Linked DNA regions of Priestia megaterium. The protein of the gene in region 2 interacts with the protein of the main gene of each other region in a pairwise test. Links are inferred from orthologs where the notes say so. Each region holds a gene or a part of one and is shown on either strand. Other genes may lie near its edges. The genes, in order: yhbY, rho, hfq and nusG.

Region 1 (4,716 bases), 570 kb from region 2 along the record:
TGAAAGATAGTGGAATTAAAATTACGATTGTATCGAATAATGTGGAGAAACGAGTCAAGCTGTTTTCAGATCCAGTTGGACTTCCATTTGTATATAAAGCACGCAAACCGATGCGTAAAGCATTTAGAAGAGCTCTTCGTGATATGGAGCTGCAAAAAGATGAGGTTGTAGTTATTGGTGACCAGCTTTTAACGGATGTATTAGGAGGAAATCGTCTCGGCGTATATACAGTTTTGGTTGTACCAGTTGCGCAAACAGATGGATTTGTAACGAAATTTAACCGTAAAATGGAACGAAGAATTCTAGGTTGGATGAAACGAAAAGGTATGATTAACTGGGAGGATTAAAACGTGAGTGAAGAAAAATTACAGTGCGTAGGATGCGGAGTGGAGATTCAAACAGAACGACCGGATGAACTTGGCTATGCTCCAAAATCAGCACTAGAAAAAGAAGCTATTATTTGCCAGCGATGCTTTCGCTTGAAGCATTATAATGAAGTACAAGATGTTTCCTTAACAGACGATGATTTTTTAAAAATCTTAAACGGAATTGGTCAAACGGACGGTTTAGTTGTAAAAGTTGTAGATATCTTTGACTTTAACGGCAGCTGGTTACCTGGTTTGCATCGATTTGTTGGAAATAACAAGGTTCTTTTAGTGGGAAATAAAGCAGATTTACTGCCAAAGTCTATAAAGAAAAATAAACTAATTCATTGGATGAAGCGAGAAGCGAAAGAGCTTGGGCTAAAATCAGTGGATGTGTTCCTCATGAGCGCACAAAAAGGACAAGGAATTCGAGAAATTGCCGAAGCCATTGAACATTATCGCGAAGGTAAAGATGTATATGTTGTGGGATGTACAAACGTTGGTAAATCAACATTTATTAATGCCATTATTAAAGAAGTAACGGGAGAAAAAGATATTATTACTACATCTCAATATCCCGGCACAACGCTGGATATGATTGATATCCCGCTTGATAACGGCGCGTCTTTATATGATACGCCTGGCATTATTAATCACCACCAAATGGCTCACTATGTAGATAAACGAGACTTAAAGCTGATTTCTCCTAAAAAAGAAATAAAGCCGAAGGTTTATCAGCTAAATGAAGGGCAAACGTTATACTTTGGAGGACTGGCGCGCTTAGATTATGTACAGGGAGGCCGCAAGTCATTAACATGTTATGTATCGAATGATTTGCATATCCATCGTACGAAGCTTGAAAAAGCAGATGAGTTGTATGAAAAGCAAGCAGGTGAACTGCTTCAGCCGCCGCGCCCAGAGCAAATGGATGAGTTTCCTGAACTCGTTGCACATGAATTTACAATAAAAAATGAAAAAACCGATATTGTTTTTTCAGGGCTTGGCTGGGTGACGGTTAATGAAGCAGGTTCAAAAGTTGTGGCCCATGCACCAAAAGGAGTCGGCGTATTTGTGCGCGATTCTTTAATTTAAACAAAAAGGGGAAAAAATCTTGAGTACATTATATGGTCTAGTTGGTTATCCGCTTGGGCATTCACTATCGCCATTGATGCAAAATGATGCCTTTAAACGTCTGGATATGAACGCTCATTATGAAGCTTTTCCAATTGAACCTGTTCATTTTGAGTCAGCCATTGGAGAGCTAAAAAATAAAAACATTCAAGGATTTAATGTCACGATTCCTTATAAAGTTGATATTATGAATCATTTGGATGAAGTCGATCCATTAGCAAAGGCAATTGGTGCTGTAAATACAGTTGTTAATCAAGATGGCCGTTATATTGGATACAATACCGACGGAGAGGGATATGTGACTTCTTTACTAAAAGCAGTAGAAGGCAGCTTATCCCAAAAAAGAATTTTAATTATTGGAGCTGGAGGAGCTGCCAAAGCTATTTTTTATACAATTGCAGCTCAGCACGCTCCCGAGGTAATTGCGATATGCAATCGTACCGTCGAAAAAGCAGCTGTATTAGCTAATGAGCTGCCTTTTTCGACGAAAACGGCGGCGATGTCTATTTCTGATGCGGAAAAACAATTAGATACATTCGATATTATTATTAATACCACTTCAGTGGGGATGTATCCTAACGTTGATGAGCTGCCTTTAGCACTTACTTTATTGCAAAAAGAAGCGGTAGTCAGCGATATTATTTACAACCCTTTAAAAACAAAGCTTTTAAAAGAGGCTGAAGCAAAAGGGGCAGGCACTCATAATGGTGTCGGTATGTTCGTGCTGCAAGGTGCACTTGCATTTGAAAAGTGGACGAACGTTCGTCCTGACGAAGAGGCAATGGAACACATTGTCCTTTCAACACTAACTAAGAGATAAGATACAGCGGAGGTTTTTATGTTAACAGGTAAACAAAAACGTTTTTTACGTTCAAAAGCACATCATTTAAATCCAATTTTCCAAGTAGGAAAAGGTGGAGTCAATGAAAATATGATTGGTCAAATTGCTGATGCATTAGAAGCAAGAGAATTATTAAAAGTAAGCATTCTGCAAAACTGTGACGAAGATCGTGACACGGTTGCTGCTCGATTAACAAAAGGAACAAAAGCAGAGCTTGTACAAGTGATTGGAAATACAATTGTTTTATATAAAGAATCACGCGAAAATAAGCAGTTAATGCTTCCAAAAGTGAAATGAAATAGAGCGGGGAAACCCGCTCTATTTAATAATGAAGTAAATTAAAGGAGTCGGGGATTGTTGAAGAGTATTGGAATTTTAGGTGGAACATTCAACCCGCCTCATTTGGGGCATTTAATGATGGCAAATGAGGTTTTGCATGCCTTGAAATTAGATGAGATATGGTTCATGCCGTCGTACATTCCACCTCATAAAACAATCAAAGAGCCTATTGAGCCATATCATCGTTTACAGATGCTAAAGCTAGCTATTGAAGAACATGATCAATTTACTCTGCAGCCGATTGAATTTGAGCGCAAAGAGCCTTCATATACATATGATACGATGAGAATACTAACAGAGAAATATCCAACGTATCAGTTTCATTTCATCATTGGTGCTGATATGGTAGAATATTTGCCGAAGTGGTATGAAATTGATGAATTAGTCAATTTGGTTACATTTGTAGGTGTAAAGCGCCCGGGGTATACCATTACGTCCCCTTACCCGATAAAAGAAGTAGAAGTTCCACAGTTTGATGTCTCCTCTTCCTTTATTCGCGAACGAGTAGTAAAGAAAGAAACCATTCGTTATTTTATACCTGCTGGTGTTAAACAATATATCGAGGAGAATCAATTATATGAATCGAACTGAGGCATTAGAAATCGTAAAGAAACAGTTAACAGAACGTCGTTATATTCATACTGTTGGGGTAATGGAAACAGCAATTGAATTAGCTAAGCGTTTTGAAGCAGACGAAAAAAAAGCAGAACTGGCTGCTATTTTTCATGACTACGCCAAGTTTCGTCCAAAGGAAGAGATGAAGCAAATTATTATTGATCAAAACATGAATCCTTCTTTATTGGAATACAATACCGAATTATGGCATGCTCCAGTAGGCGCGTTTTTAGTTAGAAATGAAGTAGGGATTACGGATAAGGAAGTATTGGATGCAATTGCTTACCATACATCTGGAAGACCTGGCATGACGTTACTTGAAAAAATTGTGTACGTTGCTGATTACATTGAACCTGGAAGGAGATTTCTAGGTGTTGATGAAGTGCGGGAGTTAGCTAAAACCGACTTAAATGCAGCACTTATTCAATCACTAAAAAACACCATTTCTTTTTTAATGACTAAACATCAGGCCGTTTATCCCGATACGATGATGACATATAATGATTTAATCTTAGGAGGTCAAACACATGACTGAACGTGAATTGCTATCTCTTGTTGTAGAAGCAGCAGACGATAAAAAAGCAATCGATATCGTAGCGTTAAATATGGAAGGAATCTCACTTGTGGCAGATTATTTTGTTATTTGTCACGGTAACTCAGATAAACAAGTGCAGGCAATCGCTCGTGAAATTAAAGAAAAAGCACACGAACAAGGCGTTTCTGTGAAGCGTTTAGAAGGATTTGAGCAGGCTAAGTGGGTTCTTGTTGATCTTGGAGATGTTGTGGTTCACATTTTCCATAAAGATGAGCGCGGATATTATAACTTAGAACGCTTATGGGGAGATGCACCATTTGTAAGTTCAGAAGAGCTACAGCTATGAGCAGGTACGGAGAATTTGCCTACGTATATGATCAGCTAATGGCAGACGTTCCGTATGACGATTGGGCTGAATTTTTTAATCAGCAGGTGGCAAAAGCGAAAACAAAGCCTGACAGTATATTAGACCTTGCCTGCGGCACGGGAGAACTCTCCGTTCGATTTGCAAAAGAAGGTTTCTCCGTAGTAGGCGTTGATTTGTCTGATGATATGCTTATGGTAGCTCAAGAAAAGGCAGCAGAAGCAGGGGTAACGCTATCTCTTTTTCAACAAAACATGGCGGAACTTGAGTTATTGAAAGAGTTTGACTGTGTAGTAATTTTTTGTGATTCTTTGAACTATTTGCAAAGTGATAAAGAAGTTCAAGAAACCATTCAACGTGTATATAAGCACTTAAAACCAGGTGGACTCTTTATATTTGATGTTCATTCGGTGCATAAGATGCAGCATGTATTTGGAAATCAATCTTTTTCTTACGTAGATGAAGACGTGTCATATATTTGGAATTGCGCCTATAATGATGCAGATATCCGCGTAGAGCATGATAT
Region 2 (4,862 bases):
GCCATATTTTTCTTTTATCTTGTCGAAACTATACATGATTTTTTCATTTTCGTGTACACTAGTAGGTAATAGGAAAAATAACCATTCTTTTAGGTATTCTTTGTACCAAAATTTTCCTCAATTACTAGGTGAGAAACTTTCTTTCACTAGAAGGGAGCTATAAATGGAAAAGTTAAAAATACAAGGTGGCTTTACCTTAAGTGGATCCGTCCGCGTCAGTGGTGCTAAAAATAGTGCCGTTGCGCTTATTCCAGCAACAATTTTAGCCGAGTCACCTGTTACAATTGAAGGTCTGCCCGATATTTCAGACGTGCAGTTATTAGGGGATTTAGTTGAAGAAATTGGTGGGAAAGTAACCATTGATAACGACGAATTAACAGTAGATCCATCCGGAATGGTTGCAATGCCTTTACCGAACGGAAAAGTAAAAAAATTACGCGCTTCTTATTATTTAATGGGGGCAATGTTGGGACGCTTTAAAAAAGCGGTAGTTGGGCTTCCAGGAGGCTGTTACCTTGGTCCTAGACCAATCGATCAGCACATTAAAGGCTTTGAAGCTCTTGGCGCTAAAGTAACAAATGAGCAAGGAGCTATTTACCTTCGAGCTGATGAACTGATTGGTGCTCGAATTTATTTAGACGTTGTTAGCGTAGGAGCAACAATCAATATTATGCTCGCTGCTGTAAGAGCAAAAGGGCGTACCGTTATTGAGAATGCTGCTAAAGAGCCTGAAATTATTGATGTAGCTACGTTACTGACAAGTATGGGTGCCCGTATTAAAGGTGCAGGTACGGATGTTATTCGAATTGATGGAGTAGATCAATTAAAAGGGTGCCGTCATTCCATCATTCCAGACCGAATTGAAGCAGGCACATATATGATCATGGGAGCGAGTATGGGGAAAGAAGTTATTGTTGACAACGTCATCCCCCAGCATTTGGAGTCATTAACGGCTAAAATGCGTGAGATGGGTATTCATATCGAAACAAGCTCAGATCAGATTCTTGTAGCGACTCGTCAACTATTGAAGCCCGTAGATATTAAGACGCTAGTATATCCAGGTTTTCCCACTGATTTACAGCAGCCATTTACGACGCTTCTAACAAGAGCGTCTGGTACAAGCGTTGTGACGGATACAATTTACGGTGCAAGGTTTAAGCATATTGACGAGCTGAGACGAATGAATGCATCTGTTAAGGTAGAAGGACGTTCTGCTATTATTAATGGTCCCATTCACTTACAAGGTGCACGTGTGAAAGCGTCGGACTTACGAGCAGGAGCAGCTCTCGTAACCGCTGGCTTAATGGCCAAAGGGATTACAGAGGTAACGGGTTTAGAGCACATTGACCGAGGTTACAGTCATTTAGTAGACAAGCTATCGGATTTAGGGGCAATGATTTGGCGTGAAGAGATGACTCAAGAGGAAATTGAGCAATTTCAAAATTCATAGAGGCAAATCGGTGCCACAGTCATGAAAGCAAAGTTTAGAAATGAGCTTTTTAATAAGCTACACAGGCGTAGGAGCGTTCTTCTATGTCTGTGTAGCTTATATATTTATGAATAGGGTAAATAGATAAAAAGGGAAGCTAAAAGATAAATTTCACTTCTTATTTTAACGTCCAGTTTATTTCCTTTAATGTGAAATTATGAAAAGGTTTTCCTCGCTTCTCGTAAGCTATTAAATTTCCTTTTTTTTATTCATCTTCTAAAGTAAAAAAAGATTGATTAAAAAGATAGAAAAAGGTTAGAATATAAATTGCTACGTTAAATTTATCAAGATAATATAAATGGTTTTATGTCGGAATTATTCTTCTAAAAGTGTATAGTTAATCAATTGATTCTACTTATTATACTTCAAAGGTTATATTCTCCATTTTCACAGATTTATTCCATCCATATCATCTCTCAATTTTATATTTGAATTTAATATGGGAGGAACGGTTAAAAATTATTCATTATAAAGCGTGGTGTCCTAATGAACTTAACATTATCCAGTTTAGAAAATATGAAATTAAAAGAGCTATATGAACATGCTCGTGAGTATAAAGTTTCGTACTATAGTAAATTAACGAAAAAAGAACTTGTCTTTGCTATTTTAAAGGCTCAAGCTGAACAAGATGGGCTTTTATTTATGGAAGGCGTTCTTGAAATTATTCAGTCAGAAGGATTCGGTTTCTTACGACCAATTAACTATTCACCGAGTTCAGAAGATATTTATATCTCAGCTTCACAAATTCGTCGCTTCGATCTGCGTAATGGAGACAAGGTATCGGGGAAAGTTCGTCCTCCAAAAGAAAATGAGCGCTACTACGGATTATTACATGTAGAAGCAGTAAACGGAGAAGATCCAGAAACGTCAAAAGATCGCGTGCATTTTCCAGCGCTAACGCCGATTTATCCAAATGAGCAAATGCTGCTGGAAACTCAGCCAAGAAGTTTCTCTACGCGTATTATTGACTTGATTTCACCGATTGGGTTTGGGCAAAGGGGACTAATTGTCGCGCCGCCAAAAGCAGGTAAAACGATGCTGTTAAAAGAAATTGCCAATAGCATTACAACGAATCATCCTGATGCAGAATTGATTGTCCTTCTTATTGATGAGCGTCCTGAGGAAGTGACGGACATTGAGCGTTCGGTTGACGGTGATGTTGTAAGTTCTACATTTGACGAAGTGCCAGAAAACCACATTAAAGTAGCGGAACTTGTCCTTGAACGTGCGATGAGATTAGTCGAACACAAAAAAGATGTTGTCATTTTGATGGATAGCATCACAAGACTTGCTCGTGCTTATAACTTAGTTATTCCACCGAGCGGTCGTACACTATCAGGGGGTATTGACCCGGCTGCTTTTCACCGTCCAAAACGATTCTTTGGAGCTGCTCGTAACATTGAAGATGGAGGCAGCTTAACCATTCTAGCAACAGCCTTAATTGATACAGGCTCTCGTATGGATGATGTTATTTATGAAGAATTTAAAGGTACAGGTAACATGGAACTGCATCTAGATCGTTCACTAGCTGAAAAACGTATCTTCCCTGCGATTGACATTCGTCGCTCAGGCACACGTAAAGAAGAGCTGTTAATTCCAAAAGAGCATTTAGACCACTTATGGGCAATTCGTAAATCAATGGCAGATGCTCCTGATTTTGCAGAAAAATTCTTAAAACGTTTACGTCAAACAAAGACAAATGAAGAGTTCTTTTCGATGTTAACGGAAGAGAAAAAAACACTTCTAGCAAATAAACGATAAGTTATAAAACATGTGGTTGCAAAAGCATACAACCCTTGTTATAATTTCATCATGTGTGTTGATAAAGTACACAGTGAAATAGTTATTATTTCATCACTATCTTTATCAATAAACTCTGTTTCAGAATGATTCAGGGCGGAAGGAGATGAAACGAATGAAAACAGGAATTCATCCAAACTATAAAACAGTTATGGTTAAATGTACTTGCGGAAACGAATTTGAAAGTGGTTCTGTAAAAGAAGAGATCCGCGTTGAGACTTGTTCTGAATGTCACCCATTCTACACTGGTCGTCAAAAATTCGCTGAAGCTGGTGGCCGTGTTGATCGCTTCAACAAAAAATACGGTCTTAAATAATCAAATTGTCGAAACAAACAGGCAAGTAGCTTAACTTCTTGCCTGTTTTTTTGCTTATAAAAGTAGAAAAACAGTGTCTGCTTGATAAAAAAGTGGGTACTTTATCATAGGAATAAGATCTACATAGAAGACGTAGATTAAGTTAGTAGCGGTTCGCTCAGAAACGGAACGAGAAGAAGGGAGAGTCCCGCAGTGGTGTACGTAATGAAACAAAGTGGTTGGATAGAAGTAATTTGTGGCAGTATGTTTTCAGGGAAATCAGAAGAGTTGATTCGACGTGTGCGCCGTACGCAGTTTGCTAAACAAAAGGCACAAGTGTTCAAGCCTGCAATTGATAATCGATATAGCGAAGAAGCTGTCGTTTCGCATAATGGTACATCTGTTATGGCTTATTCAATCTCGGCATCGCGCGATATTTTAAAGCGAGTAAATGAAGAGACAGACGTAGTAGCGATAGACGAAGTACAGTTTTTTGACACAGATATTTTAGAAATTGTTCAATCTTTAGCAGATCAAGGCTTTCGTGTGATTGTAGCAGGGTTAGACCAAGACTTCAAAGGTGAACCTTTTGGACAAATGCCGCAGTTAATGGCTATTGCAGAATCGGTAACAAAGCTACAGGCCGTGTGCGCTTCATGTGGCTCTCCTGCGAGCCGTACGCAGCGTTTGATTAACGGTGAGCCTGCTTCTTATGACGACCCTATTATTTTAGTCGGTGCGTCTGAATCGTACGAACCAAGATGTCGTCATTGCCACGTTGTGCAAAAGTCTAAAGGACAAGCTGTGTCTGTGGACTCAAGCGAAATGGTCGAAAAATAAAGCAAGAATTTTATGATGATAAAAACAGAACGCGCAGTTCTGTTTTTTTGTTCATATACGTGTATTAACAAGGTTTTGACTCTATTTTAAAGCTATACTATAATTACAATGTTATGGATAAAGAATGAGGTGAATGACGTGTTTGATCGTTTAGAAGCGGTAGAGGCGCGCTATGAGAAGTTAAACGAACTTCTGAGTGACCCTGAGATCGTAAACAACCCCTCTAAGTTGAGAGAATATTCGAAGGAACAATCAGATATACAACAAACGGTAGCCGCTTATCAGGAATACAAAGATGTAAAAGAGCAGTTATCAGAAGCGAAAACGATGCTTGAAGATAAGCTTGATGCAGATATGCGTGACATGGTAAAAGAAGAAATTGCCGAGTTAGAAACGCAGCAAGAAGAGCTAGTTGAAAAGCTACGTATTTTATTAATT
Region 3 (4,784 bases), 1.0 Mb from region 2 along the record:
TATGAAATGGAAAAAATGTTTAAGCGAGTGATGTAGGCAATGCGGCTAGCTGCAGCTAGCCGTTTTGTTGAATAAATCATGGCCATTTGGATAAAATGGAATGATGTGAATGCCTATAGATGAAAGTAGTGTTGTTATGACGGGAGAGAAACCAAAACTTATTGTCATTATTGGACCAACTGCGGTTGGTAAAACAAAATTGAGCATTGAACTTGCCAAACAGTTAGACGGAGAGATTATTTCAGGTGATTCAATGCAAATTTATAAAGGGATGGATATCGGAACAGCGAAGGTGTCAGAAGAAGAGATGCAGGGTATTCCCCATTACCTGATCAATATTAAGGAGCCAGATGAATCGTTTTCTGTGGCAGAATTTCAAGAGATTGTAAGAAAACAAATCGATGATATTCATGCTAGAGGAAAAATGCCGATGATTGTTGGAGGGACGGGTCTTTATATTCAATCCGTTATTTATGATTATCAGTTCACAGAAACTCCTAGTGATGAAAAAGTTCGTGAACGAATGGAAATATTTATTAAAGCTCATGGCATTGATCCCCTGTATGAAAAGCTAAAAGAAATTGACCCAGACAGTGCAGCTGCTATCCATAAAAATAACCATCGCCGTGTAATCAGAGCGCTTGAAGTTTATGAAGTAACGGGCAAAAAATTCAGTGACTATACAAAAGAACAGTCGCAAGAGTTATTATATGACGTAAGCATTATTGGACTTACAATGGATAGAGACGTATTATATGAGAGAATTAATCACCGAGTCGATATGATGATGCAGGCTGGACTGCTTGATGAAGTCAAATCATTGTACGAAAGTGGTCTGCATGATGTACAATCAATTCAAGCTATCGGCTACAAAGAGCTGTATGCTTATTTTGAAGGACGCTGTACGCTCGAAGAAGCTGTTGAACAGTTGAAACAAAATTCCCGCAGATATGCAAAGCGTCAGTTAACGTGGTTTCGAAATAAAATGCCTGTAAAATGGATAGAGATGGAAGTTGACAAATTTCCCGAAAAGTTTGCTGAAATTTTTACATATATTGCAGGAAAGCTGAAGAAAGAAGCGAATTAAGTAAACAGATAGAGAAACGAGGAGGCCGAATAATGAAACAATCAGTTAATATTCAAGACCAATTTTTAAATCAATTACGTAAAGAAAATATCTATGTGACGGTATTTCTTTTAAATGGTTTTCAATTAAGAGGACTAATTAAAGGATTTGATAACTTTACTGTGTTAATTGAATCTGAAGGAAAACAGCAGCTGATTTATAAACATGCTATTTCGACATTTGTACCAAATAAAAATATTACAGTAGAACTTGAATAGAGATTAAAGAGAAGCATCCGCATAATCGGATGCTTTTTTTATGCAAATAAAGGCTTAAAAAAGTTTCTTAACATTGTTTTTACTCATCGAACATAAACCTTATAATAGACGATTATTTCTTCGGTAATAAGAGATCATTGTCTTCGTATCGTTCATCGCATGCAGCTATGCGATACAGAGAAGTGGGATGAAACGAGAGGTGAACATGGTGGAGCAGCCGATAACTCTTAAAAATAATGGGCAAATTAATATCATTTTAAATAATGAAACAAAAAAGGAAAAATCGTATACGACATCAATTCCGCGTCCTGCCAAAAAAGCTGTGATAAATCATGAGCCGCTTCGGGAAATTGAACGAGAAATGAGCGGACTGGTTGGAATGGAAGAATTGAAAAAAATGATAAAAGAAATATATGCGTGGTTATATATTAACAAAAAAAGAGAGGAACAGGGCTTAAAAGCGGGAAAGCAGGCGCTGCATATGATGTTTAAAGGGAATCCAGGAACAGGGAAAACGACGGTAGCCCGCCTGCTAGGTAAATTATTTTTGAATATGAACATCTTGTCTAAAGGACATTTAATTGAAGCAGAGCGGGCAGATTTAGTTGGAGAATACATTGGTCATACCGCTCAGAAAACGAGAGATCTTGTAAAAAAAGCGCTTGGAGGTATTTTATTTATCGATGAGGCTTATTCTCTTGCAAGAGGGGGAGAAAAAGATTTTGGAAAAGAAGCGATTGATACATTGGTCAAACATATGGAAGATTCAAATGATAAGTTTGTATTGATTTTAGCTGGTTATCCAAGAGAAATGGAAAATTTCTTAAGTCTTAATCCAGGACTGCGCTCTAGGTTTCCGTTTATTTTTGATTTTCCGGATTATGATGTGAATGAACTGATGGACATTGCGGGTCACATGATGAATGATAGGCAGTATCAGTTTAGTACAGAGGCCTATAAAAAGCTAAAAGATCATTTCATGGACGTGAAGTACAATCAGACGCCTAGGGATTTTAGTAACGGTAGATATGTACGAAACATTATCGAACGTTCCATACGTACTCAATCCATGAGGCTTTTAGAAGAAGAAAGCTATGAGCGCAATGAGCTTCTCACTTTAACGTCAAGCGATATTCAGCTGTAAAAAAAAGCCTTTCGTCACGAAAGGCTTTTTTTCTACATATTTGGTTGTCGAATCGTTTTGATCGGCAGGCGCCATTTGTAAATATATGAACACATCCGAAGACCTACAAGTAAGATAAATAACGTATAAAGTTCTACAGGCGTGTTTGTAATATGCAGTCCTACGCTAAATCCTGCGATAATCGCCCATACCGCATAAATTTCATCTTTAAGAACAGTAGGCTTTCGACGTGCTAATAAATCTCGAATAATACCCCCGCCGCTTCCTGTTAAGACCGCAGCTACAATAACCGCGCTAAGCGGATGGTTCATATGAGTGGCATAAAGCGCTCCTTGAATCGCGAATGCTGCAAGGCCAATGGCGTCTGAAAAGTTTCCCCATCGCTTCCAATGTTTTAAGATATTGTTTGGAAATAAAAAAGTGGCAGTGATAGATAATAAAGCAATCTGAAAAAAGAGTCCTTGTTCCCAAAGGGCAGACACCGGTACACCGATAAGCAGGTTTCGAATGGCTCCTCCGCCAAAAGCCGTTACGATTCCCAGTATGTAAACACCTAAAATATCATATTCCTCTTCCATGGCAATGAAAGCTCCGCTGATTGCAAAGGCAATCGTTCCAATAATGCTAAGTACGTCCCAAGTCATGATGCTATCCCCTTTATTCTGTTTTCACCAAGTAGCGACTATTATTTTAAAATCAGGTAGCCTGATTCAAATTTCGATAAGTAAATCAATTCAAATTGTATACAGAATTTCGTGATATTTCAATGTTTTTTTAATCATCGTTTTATAGATTTTAAAAAGGGTGTTAAACTAGTAAAAGACAATGTATTCTGTCTCTTTTGCAAAGATGGAGAAATGGACATTTTTTTGATATGATATGAATGATTTGTCAATTTAATAGTAAGGGAAGGAAAAATCTTTGACAGCAGAAATGAATACTGAACTTGAACGCGTAATTTTAGTCGGATGTCAGCTTCATGACGATGACGAACGTTTTGAATATTCAATGGATGAGCTAGCATCTTTAACTGAGACTGCAAAAGGTGAAGTGCTGGTAAGGTTAACACAAAAGCGCGATCGCATTCATCCAGCTACTTATATTGGAAAAGGGAAAGTAGAAGAACTTGTGGCTCTTGAAGAAGAGTTAGATCCTGATTTAATTGTATTTAATGATGAATTGTCACCCAGTCAAATCCGCAATTTGTCGGCAGGGTTATCTGCGCGTATTATTGACCGCACGCAGCTGATTTTGGATATCTTCGCACAGCGTGCTCAAACGCGAGAAGGAAAAATGCAGGTGGAACTTGCTCAATTAAATTATCTGCTACCTAGGTTAGTAGGACAAGGTACCGCTTTGTCACGTCTTGGAGGCGGAATTGGAACAAGAGGTCCTGGTGAAACGAAACTTGAAAGTGACCGCAGACATATTCGCCGCAAAATTGATGAAATTAAGCGTCAGTTAAAGACAGTGGTAAGTCACCGCGAACGTTATCGAGAAAGACGTAAGCGTAATCATGTCTATCAAATTGCGATTGTGGGCTATACGAACGCTGGTAAATCGACGATCTTTAACCGCTTAACAGAAGCTGGTATTTTTGAAGAAAATCAGCTGTTTGCAACTCTTGATCCAACGACAAGACAGTATACGCTTCCGTCAGGATTAACGGCTCTGTTAACTGATACGGTTGGATTTATTCAAGATCTTCCAACAACGTTAGTAGCCGCGTTCCGTTCAACACTTGAAGAAGTAACCGAAGCTGATCTTGTTCTGCACGTGGTAGATTCATCTAATCCAGATTACAACAACCACGAAAAAACAGTGCATCGCTTACTAGAAGAGCTGAACGTAACGGACATTCCGATGCTGACAGTTTACAATAAAGAAGATATGCAACATGAACTATTTGTCCCATCCGCTTCGACATCGTTATCAATGAGCGCTTTTAAAGCTACTGATTTAGTGAAGCTTGGGGAAAGAATTCAAGAAGAAATGAAAAAAGAAATGGCGTTTTTTCATGTGCTGCTGCCGGCTTATGAAGGAAAAATGCTCGCTGAACTAAAAACGGTCTCTATTCTTGAGTCGTTAAAATTCAATGAAGAAACTGAGAAGTATCAGTGCAAAGGGTATATTGCAAAAGAGCATCCCCTTTACAAAAAGCTACAAACGCTTGAAGAAAGTTGAGGAACAAAGAAATGATGTTTGATCAGTTAAAAAACGGGGCACGCATTCGGGAACTTGCTGCAAAAGTAGAAAAACAAATTAAGCCCGTACATGAGAAAATTGACGAGCGCAT
Region 4 (4,905 bases), 4.9 Mb from region 2 along the record:
CAAAACGTAATGGTGTATTGGTGCAGTTTGTACCGAAAAAGAAAATTGAGCAAATGGTAGACGGTATTCATCAAGGAGTAGCTGCACAAGTTGCTGCTTATCAGTATGCAGAGTTAGATGATTTATTTAACTTAGCGGAAAAACGTAATGAAAGTCCGTTTTTTCTTCTGTTAGATGAGCTTGAAGATCCCCATAATTTAGGTTCTATTATGCGAACAGCTGATGCCGTTGGCGCACACGGTATTATTATTCCAAAGCGCCGTTCAGTTGGATTAACCGCCACTGTAGCTAAGGCCTCTACAGGAGCAATTGAACATGTTCCCGTAGCAAGGGTAACAAACCTATCAAGGACGATTGATGAATTAAAAGATCGAGGCGTATGGATTGTTGGAACAGATGCGAAAGAAAGCGATGATTACCGCAACTTAGATGGAGGTATGCCGCTTACGTTAGTGATTGGAAGCGAAGGAAAAGGCATGAGTCGTTTGATTCGTGAAAAATGCGACTTCCTTGTACAGCTTCCGATGGTTGGGCATGTTACATCGTTAAATGCATCTGTAGCAGCTAGTCTTCTCATGTATGAGGTTTACCGAAAACGCCATCCTCTAGGTGAATAAGAATGGATATTCTACTGGTGGATGGTTATAACATGATAGGTGCGTGGCCCGACCTAAGAAAGCTTAGAGATAATGATTTAGCCGGTGCTCGAGACCTGTTAATCGAAAAGATGGCAGAGTATCAAGCATATATGGGTTATCGTGTCATTATTGTCTTCGATGCTCATATGGTCGAAGGAATTGAAAAGAAGGCAAAAAATCATAAGGTTGACGTTGTATTTACAAGAGAAAATGAAACAGCGGATGAGTACATTGAAAAGCTGGCTCAAGAGCTAAACAATGTAAAGACACAGATTCATGTTGCTACATCTGATTTTACGGAGCAGTGGGCAATCTTTGGACAAGGTGCGCTTAGAATTTCTGCTCGAGAATTGTACAACGAAATTGAGCAAATTGAGAAACATATTAATCTTGATGTGAAGTCTATTCAAAATCAAAAGCCAGCGGCACGCATTCAACTTTCCAATCAAGTAGCCGAAATTTTCGAAAAATGGCGCCGGGGACAGCGGTGAGGTTATTGACGGTACGGAATTAGCTACTGTATAATATTTCTATCTACTGTGCGGTCGGGGGGATCGATATGGGCGATAATTATGGGAGAAAACTGCATGCTCATTTCGAACAACAAGAGGATGAAACAGTTGTCGATCTTGTGCATAAAGGCGATATTGACGCATTAGAGTATTTGATTCATAAATACAAAAACTTTGTGCGAGCAAAGGCGCGGTCATATTTTTTAATTGGGGCAGACCGTGAAGATATTGTACAAGAAGGTATGATAGGGTTATATAAGGCAATTAGAGATTTTAGAGAAGATAAGCTAACTTCGTTTAAAGCTTTTGCTGAACTTTGCATTACGAGGCAAATTATTACCGCTATTAAAACCGCAACAAGGCAAAAACATATTCCATTAAACTCTTATGTATCATTGGACAAGCCAATATATGATGAAGAGTCCGACCGAACCTTAATGGATGTTATTTCGGGGACAAAAGTAGCAAATCCAGAAGAGTTGCTCATTAATCGAGAGAAGTTTGATGATATTGAATTAAAGATGGCTGAACTGTTAAGTGATCTTGAGCGAAAAGTTCTCGTTCTTTATTTAGATGGTCAATCTTATCAAGAGATTTCAGAAGAGTTAAACCGCCACGTCAAATCCATCGATAATGCACTTCAGCGTGTGAAGAGGAAATTAGAGCGCTACCTCGAGATTCGTGAAATCACAATGTAGCCTTCTATCCTCATATTGACATGCTAAGAAAGTCTGTGATACTTTTTTATAGACATTATCACTCTATAGGTGGTTGACATTATGCGTAAAAAAGTTGTACTTGCGTGTGTGCAATGCGCTAGTCGTAACTATACGACTATGAAAAACACACAGCAAAACGAAGATCGTTTAGAAATGAAGAAGTTTTGCAAAACGTGTAACGCACATACGATTCATCGTGAAACAAAGTAGATCAATAATCTGCACAGACTAATACCCCTTTTAATTTATTGGAGGTTACAAACATGAACCGTGTAGGAAATTTCTTGCGTGATGTTGGGCGTGAGATGAAGAAGGTAAGTTGGCCTAAAAAAAATGAGCTAACTCGTTATACAATTACTGTTATTTCTACAGTTGTATTTATGACACTCTTTTTTGTAGTAGTTGATTACGGAATTTCGTCACTTATTCGTTTAATCCCTTGAATAAATTGACTTAAATCATGGTATAATAAAGCTAAATTATGTTTTTTTCAGAAAAGCCCGGAGACGGGTTTTTTAATTTGCTTTAAGAATGATTGTGCTAGGAGTCAACTATTTTCCTAGTGCGTTGTCTGTGCAATAGATTAGGACATCTTATTTTATAGTGAGCTGGGAGGGAAGGACGTATAGTCCTCAGAAATGGAGAAAAATTGGTATGTAGTCCATACTTATTCTGGATATGAAAATAAAGTAAAAACAAATTTAGAAAAGCGCGTAGAAACAATGGGTATGCAAGATAAAATTTTCCGCGTTGTTGTTCCTGAAGAAGAAGAAAGAGAAATTAAGAACAACAAAGAAAAGATTACAAAGAAAAAAGTATTTCCAGGGTACGTGTTAGTTGAAATCATCATGACGGATGATTCATGGTATGTAGTTCGTAATACACCTGGCGTTACGGGCTTTGTAGGTTCAGCAGGTTCTGGATCAAAGCCAACTGCTCTTCTACCAGAAGAAGTAGAAATGATCTTAAAACAAATGGGCATGGACGAGAAGCATGCTGACTTTGACTTTGAACTAAAAGAAACAGTATTAGTTCAAGAAGGTCCGTTTGCAAACTTCGAAGGTACCATTGAAGAAATCGATACAGATAAACGTAAAGTTAAGGTTCATGTGGATATGTTCGGAAGACAAACGCCAGTAGAGCTAGACTTTACACAAATTGAAAAAATATAATCTGTAAGACCTTGCAATTCATGAAGTTTAATGTTAATATTTCATAAGTCAGTATGTCTCAAAACTAGAGACTAAAACAACTATTTCTTTATTTTATATATAAAGAACATTGAGTGGGAGGGCATCGCCCTATTACCACATCACGGACTTAAGGAGGTGTGTCTCGTGGCTAAAAAAGTAATTAAACTTGTTAAGTTACAAATTCCTGCAGGTAAAGCAAATCCAGCGCCACCAGTTGGTCCTGCATTAGGTCAAGCCGGTGTTAATATCATGGGTTTCTGTAAGGAGTTTAACGCTCGCACAGCTGATCAAGCTGGTCTTATCATTCCTGTTGAAATCACGGTATTTGAAGACCGTTCATTTACATTTATTACGAAAACTCCACCTGCTGCTGTACTACTTAAGAAAGCGGCTGGTATTGAGTCTGGTTCTGGTGAACCAAACCGTAATAAAGTTGCAACAGTCAAGCGTGACAAAGTGCGTGAGATTGCTGAAACTAAAATGCCTGACTTAAACGCTGCTAGCGTTGAATCTGCAATGCGCATGGTAGAAGGTACAGCGCGCAGTATGGGAATCGTAGTTGAAGACTAATTCCATTTGATTGGGTGTTAGAAGGTTGCGAGAAATGGAAGTTTTCCTATGCTCGCAACCTTTATTAGTGGGAGGTTATTCCGTTAAAACCACATAAGGAGGAAACAAAAATGGCTAAAAAAGGTAAAAAGTACGTTGAAGCTGCTAAGCTTGTAGATCGTACACAAACTTATTCAGTACAAGAAGCGATTGAATTAGTAAAGAAAACAAACACAACTAAATTTGATGCAACTGTAGAAGTAGCATTCCGTTTAGGAGTTGACCCTAAGAAAGCTGACCAACAAATTCGTGGTGCAGTAGTACTACCAAACGGTACAGGTAAAACTCAACGTGTATTAGTATTCGCTAAAGGCGAAAAAGCTAAAGAAGCTGAAGCTGCAGGCGCTGACTACGTTGGCGATGCTGACTACATCAACAAAATCCAACAAGGTTGGTTCGAGTTCGATGTAATCGTAGCTACTCCAGACATGATGGGTGAAGTTGGTAAACTTGGTCGTGTATTAGGACCTAAAGGTTTAATGCCAAACCCTAAAACTGGTACAGTAACATTTGATGTTCAAAAAGCAGTTAACGAAATCAAAGCTGGTAAAGTAGAATACCGCGTTGATAAAGCTGGTAACATCCACGTACCAATTGGTAAAGTATCTTTCGAAGAGAGCAAGTTAGTTGAAAACTTCACTACAATCTTCGAAACTATGGTAAAAGCTAAGCCGGCAGCAGCAAAAGGCACATACATGAAGAACGTAGCTGTTACTTCAACAATGGGCCCTGGTATCAAAGTTGATACTGCTTCATTCTCTGCTTAATAAATTTGGAAATAAATCGGTGTTGACTTTTTGAAAGTCCCTGATTATAATAGATAATGTTGTTAAAAAGAATAACATTTGTACCGTAGACAGTAGGTGCTGCAAAGCTTAATTTCCTACCGAGGTGTGTGAGATAAATTAGTGAAACGTTATGGTTCGCTTACTACACCTCCATGTCTTTATTGTCATGGAGGTTTTTTATTGCACCTTGTCTGAGTGTACGGAAGGAAATCTACAGGAGGTGTAAAGATGAGCAACGTAATTGAACAAAAGAAACAAGTCGTAGACGAAATTGCTGAAAAACTTCAAGCGAGTAACTCAATAGTTGTCGTTGACTACCGTGGTTTGAATGTTGCTGAAGTTACTGAACTTCGTAAGCAATTACGTGAAGCAGGCATTGAGTTCAAAGTTTACAAAAACACTTTAACTCGCCGTGCTGTAGAAAAACTTGAACTAACAGATCTTAA

What was found.
Region 1: the proteins of rho (region 2) and yhbY interact in binary tests that used the Escherichia coli proteins (3 or more experiments, as listed by UniProt). The link is inferred for Priestia megaterium from one-to-one orthologs.
Region 3: the proteins of rho (region 2) and hfq interact in binary tests that used the Escherichia coli proteins (3 or more experiments, as listed by UniProt). The link is inferred for Priestia megaterium from one-to-one orthologs.
Region 4: the proteins of rho (region 2) and nusG interact in binary tests that used the Escherichia coli proteins (3 or more experiments, as listed by UniProt). The link is inferred for Priestia megaterium from one-to-one orthologs.

Annotation. Positions count from the first base shown.
Region 1 is NZ_CP085442.1:4,465,326-4,470,041, reverse strand. What follows is about bases 1,322-3,984. They hold yhbY (ribosome assembly RNA-binding protein YhbY), read left to right. Parts: upstream 1,322-2,334; coding sequence 2,335-2,634; downstream 2,635-3,984. Other genes in these bases: rsfS (ribosome silencing factor), read left to right, coding at 3,819-3,984; yqeK (bis(5'-nucleosyl)-tetraphosphatase (symmetrical) YqeK), read left to right, coding at 3,254-3,826; LIS78_RS23215 (nicotinate-nucleotide adenylyltransferase), read left to right, coding at 2,695-3,267; aroE (shikimate dehydrogenase), read left to right, coding at 1,477-2,316; yqeH (ribosome biogenesis GTPase YqeH), read left to right, coding at 1,322-1,457. Outside these bases: LIS78_RS23235 (YqeG family HAD IIIA-type phosphatase), read left to right, coding at 1-347; more of yqeH, read left to right, coding at 351-1,321; more of rsfS, read left to right, coding at 3,985-4,172; LIS78_RS23200 (class I SAM-dependent DNA methyltransferase), read left to right, coding at 4,169-4,716.
Region 2 is NZ_CP085442.1:5,030,434-5,035,295, reverse strand. Bases 1,304-4,112 are described here. They hold rho (transcription termination factor Rho), read left to right. Parts: upstream 1,304-1,975; coding sequence 1,976-3,250; downstream 3,251-4,112. Other genes in these bases: LIS78_RS26185 (thymidine kinase), read left to right, coding at 3,810-4,112; rpmE (50S ribosomal protein L31), read left to right, coding at 3,405-3,605; murA (UDP-N-acetylglucosamine 1-carboxyvinyltransferase), read left to right, coding at 1,304-1,450. In the rest of the region: more of murA, read left to right, coding at 164-1,303; more of LIS78_RS26185, read left to right, coding at 4,113-4,424; prfA (peptide chain release factor 1), read left to right, coding at 4,563-4,862. UniProt on the Escherichia coli protein: Facilitates transcription termination by a mechanism that involves Rho binding to the nascent RNA, activation of Rho's RNA-dependent ATPase activity, and release of the mRNA from the DNA template.
Region 3 is NZ_CP085442.1:4,020,176-4,024,959, reverse strand. What follows is about bases 1-2,731. They hold hfq (RNA chaperone Hfq), read left to right. Parts: upstream 1-1,119; coding sequence 1,120-1,344; downstream 1,345-2,731. Other genes in these bases: LIS78_RS20915 (trimeric intracellular cation channel family protein), read right to left, coding at 2,521-2,731; spoVK (stage V sporulation protein K), read left to right, coding at 1,532-2,488; miaA (tRNA (adenosine(37)-N6)-dimethylallyltransferase MiaA), read left to right, coding at 137-1,087; mutL (DNA mismatch repair endonuclease MutL), read left to right, coding at 1-36. Outside these bases: more of LIS78_RS20915, read right to left, coding at 2,732-3,132; GTPase HflX, read left to right, coding at 3,410-4,672; LIS78_RS20905 (methionine gamma-lyase family protein), read left to right, coding at 4,687-4,784. UniProt on the Escherichia coli protein: RNA chaperone that binds small regulatory RNA (sRNAs) and mRNAs to facilitate mRNA translational regulation in response to envelope stress, environmental stress and changes in metabolite concentrations.
Region 4 is NZ_CP085442.1:109,085-113,989, forward strand. The notes cover bases 1,423-4,274. They hold nusG (transcription termination/antitermination protein NusG), read left to right. Parts: upstream 1,423-2,507; coding sequence 2,508-3,041; downstream 3,042-4,274. Other genes in these bases: sigH (RNA polymerase sporulation sigma factor SigH), read left to right, coding at 1,423-1,848; rpmG (50S ribosomal protein L33), read left to right, coding at 1,930-2,079; secE (preprotein translocase subunit SecE), read left to right, coding at 2,133-2,312; rplK (50S ribosomal protein L11), read left to right, coding at 3,207-3,632; rplA (50S ribosomal protein L1), read left to right, coding at 3,743-4,274. In the rest of the region: 23S rRNA (guanosine(2251)-2'-O)-methyltransferase RlmB, read left to right, coding at 1-617; LIS78_RS00585 (NYN domain-containing protein), read left to right, coding at 620-1,129; more of sigH, read left to right, coding at 1,198-1,422; more of rplA, read left to right, coding at 4,275-4,438; rplJ (50S ribosomal protein L10), read left to right, coding at 4,688-4,905. UniProt on the Escherichia coli protein: Part of the processive rRNA transcription and antitermination complex (rrnTAC). The complex forms an RNA-chaperone ring around the RNA exit tunnel of RNA polymerase (RNAP).